One region of the Arcticibacter tournemirensis genome, then DNA from elsewhere that is predicted to be linked to it. Evidence: riboswitches for the same ligand, from Rfam matches in the RefSeq annotation. Region 1 holds a riboswitch; the other holds the start of a gene.
The links. Region 1 has a riboswitch for fluoride ahead of BDE36_RS19050 (voltage-gated chloride channel family protein). Riboswitches for the same ligand answer to the same signal wherever they lie in the genome.
Positions count from the first base shown of each region.

Region 1 (5,986 bases):
TAAGGGAGGCTTTGCTGAAGCACCTGCACTAAATTTATCCGTTTCAGATCCTCTGTTTTCTTGACCTGAGGCAAATAAGATGAGAGCCACCTCTTGTTATTTTCAAGCAACGCCGCCGTACTCACATCCGGCCAATTTTCTTCCGGCCGCCAGAGACGCAGGCTCATTACCCGGTTCTGCCATTGTTCGGTTTCTTCTGTAAAGTTCAGCAAACCCTCGCCTTCTGCTTTGAGCGCCTCCGACACTGCTTCTATAACCAGTTCCTGGTCGGGCGACATCATTTGCCGCGATTGCAGAACAATACTTCCGATCCTCAGATCCCTGGTCGCCACGATACCTCCTTTGCGGGTATCCCATAGTACCGTATCGCTCTCTGACGCTATATCAACCAGATCATTAGCATTCACCGGGGCCGCAAGGAAGATCTTTCCAATGCCCTTACGAGCGTCGAGCTGGGCGACAGCTAACCAGTGTTCATGGGCGAGGTCGTCTTCAGTACTCACTGCAGCGGTCTTTCCGTTAGCGAGCTGAAACTGCCCTGTATGACCAGGCCTGGCGCAGGCGATACGTTCGGGGTAGGCGTATGACAACAGCAACCCGGTTGCATAAGGATCGTTCGTTCGGTTATCCTCATCAACTCTGAATAAGCGCCGGTAAGACGAAGCTATCTTCTCGATATTATCCATCCTTCGTTCTTTACGACGCTCCTGCCGGTGTCTTCTCAGCGCTTCAACCCTCAGGTTGATATCGATGTTACCTTCCTTTTCGAGGGGGTCTCGCTCTTCAAGCAAAGCAGCCAGGTCGGTAGCTAAGGCAAGGTTTTCAGTACCCGAGGCCATTGCCAGCATATGAGCGATGCGCGGATGACAGGGCAAAGCATGTATCCGCTTTCCATGCGGGGTGATCTTATTGTCTTTAAGCGCATTCAGCTCATGGAGGATTTCATTCGCCCGCGCTAAGGCAGCAGCCGGAGGCGGCGTCAGCCACGTCAGCTGAAGGATATCTTTCACGCCCCACTGTACCATGTCGAGTACCAGGGATGCGAGATCAGCCTCAAGGATCTCCGGAGTACGATATGGCGCCATTCTTTCCTGCGTTGCTAATGACCACATACGATAGCAGGTACCTGGACTAAGTCTTCCTGCTCTTCCGGAACGCTGGTCGGCTGAGTCGACTGAGATCTGCGAGGTCTTTAACCCCGACAGTCCCGACTTTGGATCAAAAGCCTGACTTCTTCCGAGTCCGCTGTCCACTACGATCTTTATGCCTTCTATGGTTAAGCTGGTTTCAGCAATCGATGTCGCCAGAACCACCTTTCTTTTACCCGAGGGATCGGGCATAATAGCTGCATTCTGTTCTGCAAATGAAAGCTGACCATACAAGGGATGGATACCAATATCTCTGAGCTGTCTTTTCAGTAAGGCTTCGCATTTTCTGATCTCGCCCTGCCCGGGAAGAAACACGAGAACATCCCCCTCCCTCTCCGCTATAGCGCGAACAACGGTTCGTGCGCATACTTCCGGCAGTTGCTGCAAATCCTGCTCGCCTGTATAGATAACATCTACCGGATACATACTTCCTTTGCTTTCGACCACAGGGGCTTCCAGTAACCCGGCCAGGCGCGGAATATCAAGGGTGGCCGACATGACCACGATCCGCATATCGGGGCGTAGCACCTGCTGCGTCTCCCGGCAGAGAGCCAGCGCGATGTCGGCATGGATGCTTCTTTCATGAAACTCATCAAAAATCACCAGTCCGATATCTTCGAGGGCATTATCACTGTGAAGCATTCTTGTGAGTATCCCCTCTGTTACCACTTCAATCCGTGTTTGAAAAGATGTTTTATTTTCAAAACGGATGCGGTATCCTACAGTCTGGCCGGGTTGTTCTCCTAATAAGGAAGCCATCCTGTTTGCGATAGTCCCCGCAGCTAAACGCCTCGGCTCGAGAATAATCATTTTCTTATCTTTCAGCCAGGGTTCCTGAAGTAATGCCAAAGGAAGGACAGTACTTTTCCCGGCACCCGGAGGAGCGCTTATGATGAGCGTGTTATTAGTGGCAAGACTACTGCTTACGGAAGGAATGATTTCTGTAACCGGAAGTCCTGTTTTATAGGGATCAAAATTATTGCGCATGCGCTGCAAAGATACAGGGAAATCATTTTTAATGTGAAGCATTCCTTTGGTTGATCAATATCATCACCCCTTTAATCTATCTGAAGAATTTGCAAGGAAGCTATAGCAGGGGCTTCACTGAGAGTCGGAATGCTTCCGTACATTAGCCCGGCTGGCTTCGGCACGGCTATGGGATTTCTTCTACAGTTCTTCTAAAAAATCCAATACCCAGACCGAAGCCAGGCAATACCCAGCCAGAAGGTGAGTAGTTGCCACTACGAACATGGTCAGGAAAAGGTCCCCAATTTGTCAACAATGCTGCCCAGCTCATACCCTGGTTTGGCTATCTTCGGTACAGACAGCCACTCGCTCCCGTGCTTCTTCGGTTTTTGTCGAAGAAGCACAGGAGGAAGACAAAGCATGGTCGCTAAGTGAGTGCCGACCACTCCGAACCCTTTCTGAAGCGGGTCCGAAGCGAACGTCAAAATTTGCATATAAACACAAGTTTGGATAAGTTTGCGGAACGGAAATGGTGTCTTCCGACTTAACCGCCCTAAAAAGCTGATGGCGCCTGCAAAATTCAATCCGGGAAGGTTTACTTCCCGCGAACAATTTATTTGTAGGCAACAATCAAAATGACAGCAAGAAATATAGCATCCGAACAATTCCCAATCTTAAAAAACCTTGTACGATGGACTGTAATGGTGATTCCGGTTGCTATTGTGACGGGAAGCATGGTCGCGTTGTTCCTCTGGCTGCTCCATTCGGTTACTGATATCCGTTTTAATAATCCATACCTCTTATTTTTTCTGCCTCTGGCCGGACTGCTTATACATATAATCTATAAGGGTATCGGGCAATCGTCGGAAAAAGGAAATAATCTGATCATCGACGAAATCCACAGTCCGGGAGGAGGAATTCCGAAACGGATGGCCCCTATCGTATTGTTGTCAACGGTGCTCACTCATCTATTCGGAGGCTCGGCAGGTCGCGAAGGAACGGCAGTCCAGATAGGCGGCAGCATTGCCCAGATGTTCGGAAGCTGGTTTAAGCTGCAAAAGAAGGATATGACCATTCTGCTTACTGCCGGTGTAGCGGCTGGATTCGGTGCTGTTTTCGGAACGCCGCTGACAGGAGCGATCTTTGCAATGGAGGTATTGACCATCGGACGTATTCAATACGATGCCCTGCTGCCTTGCCTCATCGCCAGCATTGCAGGCGACGCAACGGTAAGCGCCTGGGGAATTCATCACACTACGTATCATATTGATGTTTTTCATTCAGCACCGGGACTGTTCTCTTCTTATTTGTCACCCGATTTCTATCTGCTTTTGAAGGTAATTATTGCCGCTATTGCCTTCGGTCTGTCGTCTTATCTTTTTTCTATACTTGTATACGGGATCAAAAATTTCTTTGTCAGCAGGTTTACCATAAAGTGGCTGATACCGGTAACCGGGGGACTTATTATCATCGGATTAACGTACGTTACCGGTAAACCAGATTATCTGGGCCTGGGCGTTGATTCGCAATATGCCGGTGCGGTAACTATACCATCGGCTTTTAAGGCTGGTGGGGCGGATACATGGAGCTGGCTTTGGAAAACCCTTTATACATGCCTGACCCTTGGAACAGGCTTCAAGGGCGGCGAAGTGACTCCTTTGTTTTATATCGGGGCAACCCTGGGCAACACGCTTTCTATTTTACTGGATGCCCCCGTGGGCCTTTTTGCGGCGCTGGGTTTTATCGCTGTATTTGCAGGAGCCACCAACACGCCTTTGGCCTGCACCATCATGGGCGTTGAATTATTTGGTAGCGAGTACATCATTTTTTTCGCGACGGCCTGTTTTGTTGCTTACTTCTTCAGCGGACATTCGGGAATCTACAGCTCGCAGCGCATTGCCGTGCCTAAAATCCTTAATTCACGTTTTTCTGAAGAAACTTCACTCTCTGAATCGAACCAGCGAAGGGGTCGGCGCATGCGATGGAAGTTAGCGAAGTATATCGTTGCTTTAAAAAATAGAAGGGGATAATAATTACACAGCCAGTCGACACAAAACGCTTCTAATTGTTTTTACTATATCCGTTAAAGATCCAGTACCCCCCTGAGTCTTTCCGGTATTGAACTTCATAGTATTCACCTTCAATTGAGAGATTAAAGCTAAAGGACTGCGCCGAACGATCGGTGGGAATATACTGATAAAGGATACCGTCTGCTACCATTTCAATAGCATCTCTCAATTCATCCCGCTCAATAATGATACGGAGTTCGATATCTGTAAGTTCGAAGATGAGGTTTTGGAAGCGGTGGACGCTAAAAGATTTCGAAAGGACTGTTTTACCGTCCTTTATGATCTCAAAATTGTCGCCCGTGTGTCTGATATGCCAGGAAGGCAACGACTCTATACTGAACAGACTATGGGCGCTTTCAAAAAAGCCCAGCATCAAAAGCCATTCATTTGTTAGCGGTACCGGCTTGCAGGTCGTCTCCAGATCTTTCCAGAATTCCGCAGAGCGAAAAGCTTCCACTGATGCTTCAACCGGGGAGCCATCCTCCAGTCCTATGATATTTCCAATTCTAAGTTCGCTTGCTTTTATCATTGTTATCCCGCCGGGTTAATTCCGCAAAGATAACACAAGCATTAACCTATAGGTCCAAAGTTGCTCTTTTCAGATCAAAATTTATCAGGGCCTCGTTAATTATTGATTCTCTTTCCGCCCTGGCTGATTCATCGAGTTCGGCCCACGAACCTTCCTTGAAAAATTGATCCCAATCCAGAGGCGATTTACGAAACTCGTTCATAAAATATTCCTTAATGTTCTCTCCGTAAGGAACTTTGTTAAGGTTTGAAAACACCAGCATATCCAGGGCCTGCTTATCTAATACCTGCTCCATAGTCATTGAATTAAAAGTCCATAGTTAGTATTTTTCGGCAAGTATTCCAAACCCGCCGATAAAACTATAGAACTGTGCTTCAAACCTTTTTTCTCATTGCCCGGTTATACCGGTATGTCAAACGAGATATCGAAACCAGTGGAACTGAACAACCAAAAGCTGAAGTGGGTGGAGCGCGTCGCTTACCTGATGGATAATCAGTTCAGGCTTCCGGGTACTTCTTTCCGGTTTGGCGTAGATCCGATCGTTAACTTTATTCCTTTCCTGGGCGATATTTCAGCTTTTTTAGTTTCAGCGGTTCTTGTGCTGACCATGGCTCGTCATGGTGCAAGCGGCAAAGTACTTATATTAATGGTACTGAATATCCTGCTCGACGCGGTAATAGGCGCCATACCTGTCATCGGCTGGATCTTTGATTTCGGATATAAAGCTAACTCCCGCAATATCAATCTGCTTAAACGGCATTATGTTGAAGGCAAATATCAGGGCAGCGGTAAAGGAATTATCTTTACTATCATTGTAGTTATCCTGGTATTCTTCATTGTTCTGATCTATTTAATGTGGAAAATACTGGCATGGGCGGCTGATATGATATAGGGCTTACCCAATGGTACAGGGTTTGTATAGATATATTTATAATATTGTAACAAGTACTTAAAGAGGATCCATGAAATTTATAATATACCTTACCTTGCTGATCGTGCCGGGCTCTTTCACTCTTGCTTCAGGGCGGCAGGACAGCACAAGTATTCGTAATAAGGTTCGCGACTCGCTGTCGGCCAGGGCAGATTATTATATATTGATGGCAACTTTTAACAGCGCTATAAAGCCTGCTGATGCAGTAAAGAGTTATAAAAAAGCATTAACGACAGCTCCTGTGCGGAACGAGCTTTGGGAAGCAGACGTCAGGACAGAGATCGGAAAACTTCTCTTTAAATTGAAGAAGGACGAAGCTATTGCTCAGTTTATAAAAGCAGAG
Region 1 covers NZ_VFPL01000001.1:4,585,442-4,591,427, forward strand. The annotation lists gene hrpB (ATP-dependent helicase HrpB) at 1-2,177, opposite strand, end outside; gene BDE36_RS19045 (hypothetical protein) at 2,402-2,608, opposite strand; fluoride riboswitch at 2,631-2,695, shown strand; gene BDE36_RS19050 (voltage-gated chloride channel family protein) at 2,750-4,144, shown strand; gene BDE36_RS19055 (hypothetical protein) at 4,176-4,712, opposite strand; gene BDE36_RS19060 (hypothetical protein) at 4,759-5,007, opposite strand; gene BDE36_RS19065 (DUF4112 domain-containing protein) at 5,122-5,604, shown strand; gene BDE36_RS19070 (tetratricopeptide repeat protein) at 5,675-5,986, shown strand, end outside.

Region 2 (5,986 bases), 4.1 Mb from region 1:
CGATCAGTGCCGGTAATAAGGCATCATACTGGATTTTTCCGATGGTCAGCACTTCCATCGCGAAGATCGCACCGGTCAGCGGCGTGCCGAATACGGCTCCGAAACCCGCAGCCACGCCCGCCGTTAAGACCATGCGCATATCAATGCCCTTTAATTTGAACCAGCCGCCGAACATCGAAGCGATGCTGCCGCCGATCTGTACTGCCGTACCTTCACGGCCTGCCGAGCCGCCGAACAGGTGGGTGATCACCGTCGTTAACAGGATGATCGGTGCCATGCGTTTGGGAACACCGCCGCCAGCCTGGTGAATCTCGTCCATAATAAGGTTGTTACCCCTTTCCGAAGATTTACCAACGGATTGATAAATGAAGTGGATCAGCACACCTGCCAGCGGGAGCAGGAACAGCAGCCAGAAGTGTGCAAAACGGAAATGGATAGCTGCGCCTAATATCCAAAGGAAAAAGGCAATAGCGCTTCCGATCATCAGCGCAATAGGGATGACCAGTACCGTCCATTTGAACAGGTGTTTAATGATGGTGTAATGTTCCCTCAAGTGGATCGTTCGGTTGTTTTCGGGTTCGGTTGTCATGCGTTTAATTTGGGTTTGATTTCTTGTTGATAGCGGTCGATACTCTCGCTGATAATCTTTAAGGCCGTTTCCCGGCCTTTGAAGCCCAGCACATCGACCCTTTTATTTTCCAGTTTTTTGTAGTCCTCAAAAAAATTACGGAGTTCGTGTTCAGTATGAGGCGGCAGGTCGCCGATATCTTTGATGTGATCCAGCGATATATCATTGGCCGCCACAGCAATGATCTTATCGTCAGGCTCGGATTGATCCTCCATGTGCATGACACCGATCACCCGCGCATCCAATATGGACAGCGGTATTAATTCTTCGGAACAAATCACGACGATATCAAGCGGATCATTGTCGAGGTAGTAAGTTTGCGGCACGAGTCCGTAGTTGGCCGGGTAATGCACAGCGGAATAAAGTACTCTGTCGAGCATGAGCATTCCGGTAGGCTTATGCAATTCATATTTACACCGGCTACCCTTGGCAATTTCGATCACTACCTTGACAATACCAGGCGCATCTTTGCCCAGTTCAATATCGTGCCATGGATGTATATTACTCATAATGCTTTATTTAAACCCTTTGAAAGTGCTTTTCCCTGCAAATCTGCCTTTGATGCAAAGTTCTTCTTCAATTCGCAATAGCTGATTAAATTTGGCAACGCGCTCTGAACGGCAACCGCTGCCGGTTTTAATGTGACCGGCGTTGGTAGCCACCACGAGATCAGCAATGGTCGTGTCTTCAGTTTCCCCGCTGCGGTGGGAGATAAAGCAGTTATAATTGTTCTTTTGGGCCAGTTCAACAGCCTGCAATGTTTCCCAGACTGTGCCGATCTGATTCAGTTTAATTAATACACTGTTCGCGATTCCTGCGCTAATGCCTTCCTGTACAATGGCAGGATTGGTACAAAAGATATCATCACCAACCAGTTCGATGCGGTTTCCCAGTTTTTCGGTCAGGGATCTCCAGCCTTTCCAGTCGTTTTCCCCGAGGCCATCTTCCAGCGAAATGATAGGATATTTATCGATCCATGATGACCAAAGTTCGATCAATTCATCAGAGGTGTAATGCTGACCGGTGCTTTTGAACAGGCTGTATTTGCCATCTTTCCATAGCTCACTTGCAGCGGGGTCAAGGCATATAGAAATGTCGTTTCCCGGCTCGTAACCTGCCTGGATAATGGCCTCCATTATTACTTCTATAGCTTCCTCATTTGATCTCAGATTTGGTGCAAATCCTCCTTCATCACCGACAGCCGTAGCGTAGCCTTTTTTACCCAGCAGCGACTTCAGACTGTGAAATACTTCTTCTCCCATCCGAATGCTTTCCTTGAAGGTAGGGGCATTATGTGGCGCGATCATAAATTCCTGGAAGTCTACATTGTTATCGGCATGATGACCACCATTGATCACATTCATGCAGGGTACAGGCAATAAGTATTCATCCCGCGCGATCAGTTGCCGGTAAAGAGGGATTTGGTTTGATGTCGCGGAAACCCTTGCAAAGGCGATAGAGGCCGCCAATAACGCATTTGCGCCCAGTCTGGATTTATTAGGTGTGCCATCCAGTTCGATCAGCTTTTTGTCGAAAGCCTCCTGGCTTTCAAATTCATTTCCGCTGATGGTATCGTTAACTTCTTTATTCAATCCGCCCACCGCAATTTCCACGCCTTTGCCCTTATAACGCTTTGGGTCATTGTCGCGCAGTTCAACGGCTTCTTTTTCACCGGTGCTGGCACCCGATGGAGATATACCGCGCGCAATACTGCCATCAGCTAAAGTGATTTCTGCCTCTACGGTTGGATTTCCTCTTGAATCCAGTATTTCCCTGGCTTTGATCTTTTGAATTTTCATAGATTATTATTTTTAGATAAGCTTATCTGTTAATATTTCGAGTTGTTTAAATAAGTTTTCATATCGTTTCCTTAGCGATTCGTCAATTTCGCCATGGCCTTTCAACCGGTCAAAAGGGGCACCGGTAACATCTTCCCAAATAAAGGAAGCCTTGGTTGTCAGCAAGTGCTTTAAACTAACTGATTCACCTTCGAGACCATAGGTTTTCACGATATCCCGGAGTACTTTTCGGATCTCGGCGGCGGTATTTTGAAATGATTGAAACTCATCTTCATTCAGGTCATATTCAAGCGTCAATAGTTCACCGGGTTGCTGATTCGCTTTGGCATAGGTAACTGTAGCTTCCATATCCCGGAGCTTTTCTTCGATCACATATACAGTTGACCGGAAAGATCTTTGCTGGCTTTCTGACAGTGCTTTCATCTCAGGCTTTAATTAAAAGGTTAGCATAAATATTCGGTATGGAGCTTTGCAGGATCGCTTGCTGAACCTCTTCCAGCGTATAGCTGACCCGGATAATGTCCGCAACAGGCAGTGGCCCTTTATCGTTTAGCGTTAACATCAGATAAGCGGCCCGATTATTCCCGTCTTTAGATTTACCGACAGATCCGGCATTTATAGCAAGTTTAGACTGGCCAAAATATTTGATATAAGGACGATGTGTATGGCCCATGATAAGTACATCTGCGACATAATCATCCATCAGATCAAGTAATGTATCCTCTGGAAAATCTTCAAAAACGTATTCACTGACACTTCTCGGACTCCCGTGGGTTAACAAAATATTCGTTTGATGATGCTCTAAACGGATAAACTTCGGGAGGGAACGCAGAAATTCCCTGTTTTCATCCGATAGCGCTGAATTGGTAAACGCAATGGCTTTTAACCCGGCTTTATGTTCCTCATTTGTTTTAAAAGAGAAATCAAATTCAGTTTTGTTCAAACCGATGGACAGGTCATGATTACCACAAAGCGTAGGTATGTTTTCTGCCCTGATCAGTTCGATCACCTCATTTGGCCAAGGTGCGAAATTGACCAGATCGCCGAGACAATAGATACGATCAATCTGCCGGCTGGTAATATCCCGAAGCACAGCCTGCAATGCGGGCAGGTTGCCATGTATATCGCTGATCACTGCTATGTTCATAATATAAAATATTTGAGGTTCACAAAAACTGTACAGATGGCCGCGGTCCGCATGATGGCAATGATCATGTCCTGCCACCACTTACTGCGCCGCTCATACCAACGTTCCAAGCGTTCCGGCAGCCAAAGAATACAGCAGATCGCCATGATAGTGCCCAGCACATTGCCAGCCAGTACATCACTTACATAAGCCCACCCCAAGTAAATACGGGAATACATCAGCAGCAGCGCAACCAGCCAAAAAATAAAGGCGTATTTGAAACTTTCCGTAAAACACCAGGATAAATAAATGGCGAGACAGGTGACTACCGCAGCTTGAACAGAAGGAAAATTGAGTTCCGGCTGAACTGCCGAATTTGCTAATACAGACGTAACCGGAGCTTTCCAATGCTGAAAGTGGTTATATTGAATAGTGATACAGGCATACCAGGAAAAGAGTGAAGCCAAGATCGCGGTAAGGGAATATGCAGGTGCACGTCTTGCCAGCGCAATGACGACACCCGAAGTTACGATATAACTGCAGCTGCCTTGTGCGACCCAAAATAAAGGATGATCTAACCAGCTGATATGGAAAGAGTTAAGCAATATAGTGCTTTGAGAATTGCCATAACATATCAATAATATGATCAGCTGAAGCCAGATCAAAGCCATCAGCAAGAAGAACAGTCCAAATCCCTGGCTAAAAAACGATCTCGAAAAAAGGATGTTTATTGCTTTCACCTACAAAAAATTTAATGGTCGGACCACAGTCCTCCCGGTCATTTTGTAGGCGTCATCAGCACGAGGCGGTTATTTTAAACGGAAGAACACCATTTCCGTTGAATAATATGACAAATGTAGGAAATTTAATTTCATAACAAAAAATCAATCGGTTTTACGCGTTCAATTAATACATTATATTCTTTTAACCTCAATTATCTCTGACTGTTAACAAACCAAAATAGTAGGTCGACGTTATTGCTTTAATAATAATAAGATTATGCCCAACAAGTATTTCAAGCCGCACGAATCATTCGACCTTAACTCACACAAGTACGATGTTGGTATATTGACAGGATTAAAAGATGGTTACGAAGACAATCTATTTATTAAAAAGGTACTTGAACTGCCGGAGCTTGAATACGAGTCGTATTATCTATACCACCTCGATTACTTTTTAAGCAAGGAGCCACAGGGTGAACAGGAGTTTTTTTCTTTTGTTTGGCAGATCGTTTTAAGGCGTATTAACTACCTCGAAATTAAAGACCCTTTTAATTCGAGCCATGCTTTGGATGTGGAGATAATAGAAAAACTTTTGCACTTTCAAAAATACCTACGTTCAATTGACCAGTGGGATACCCAAAGAACACTACCCGAAATTATTGCCGACCAGCAGGAGACGATCAGGAAACAACAAGAAGAAATTGCAGCTTTAAAGGATGAAGTCAAAGCCGCAAAGAAATTAGAAACCCAGGAGTTTATCAATATTGCAGACGGTTACCTATTAACTTTTTTAGATATATGCCTGCAAATCCAGGATGATACCTTATTGCCTGATGGCAAAAAAGAATTGGTTTTATCACAAACACAAATTGTGTGGTGCAAGATGATCGCTAAGTATTTCAGGGAGGGCGGTAACGAGATAAGCCTCGAAACCATACGTCGGTATTTCCCCGCAGACAGGAAAAATCCCGGTAGCAAGTATGCTAAAATTCCACCACAGTTAAAGCTGTTCCAACTGAAACCCGCTAAAAAGCGCAGTTGAAACTCATACAACTTAACTATACTTACCGCTACTTCCTCTAACTCCTAACAGGCTATATTTCAATACCCTACAAGCTTGCTTTAAGTTGCCAAAAACACCTTCAATTTAACCACGCAAATCTGCATGGTCACGCACGCGCTGTTTTTCTCTTTTCATTTGCTGCATGGAGATAATAAACCAAGAAGCCCTAAGCCGGTGTGTCAGGGATGCAGTAAGGGCAGAATTACAAGAGCATTTTAACGCAGGTAGAAACCCGCCACAGGATGAACGGCTATTATCCAAACAAGAACTGTCCGAGGAGTTAAGCGTGTCATTAGTCACGCTTACCGACTGGATGAAAAAGGGGCTACCCTATTTGCGCCTGCATAAGCGGGTGTATTTTAAAAAGAGCGAGGTGCTCAAAATCATGCAACAAAAAACTAAAGATCAAGGAGGAAAAGATGAACGTTGAATTAATCACATGGGAAGATTTGAAGCGGTTTAAAAATGAAATGTTGACCGAAATTAAAAGCTTGTTAAAGCCCGGTCAGGGTCAAAGTAAACAATGGTTGAAAAGCTACGAAGTCAGGAAGCTGTTAAATATTTCGCCTGGCACTTTACAGAATTTAAGGGTTAATGGAACGCTACGTTATACCAAAATCGGCGGGCTGCTATATTACAAAAAAGAAG
Region 2 covers NZ_VFPL01000001.1:462,815-468,800, forward strand. The annotation lists gene BDE36_RS01980 (voltage-gated chloride channel family protein) at 1-589, opposite strand, end outside; gene BDE36_RS01985 (inorganic diphosphatase) at 586-1,137, opposite strand; gene eno (phosphopyruvate hydratase) at 1,144-2,427, opposite strand; gene BDE36_RS01995 (hypothetical protein) at 2,440-2,850, opposite strand; gene BDE36_RS02000 (metallophosphoesterase family protein) at 2,852-3,574, opposite strand; gene BDE36_RS02005 (phosphatase PAP2 family protein) at 3,571-4,293, opposite strand; fluoride riboswitch at 4,333-4,399, opposite strand; gene BDE36_RS02010 (hypothetical protein) at 4,553-5,317, shown strand; gene BDE36_RS02015 (helix-turn-helix transcriptional regulator) at 5,481-5,768, shown strand; gene BDE36_RS02020 (helix-turn-helix domain-containing protein) at 5,758-5,986, shown strand, end outside.
Region 2: it holds a riboswitch for fluoride, as region 1 does, so the genes downstream of both, BDE36_RS02005 (phosphatase PAP2 family protein) here and BDE36_RS19050 (voltage-gated chloride channel family protein) in region 1, are expected to answer to the same signal.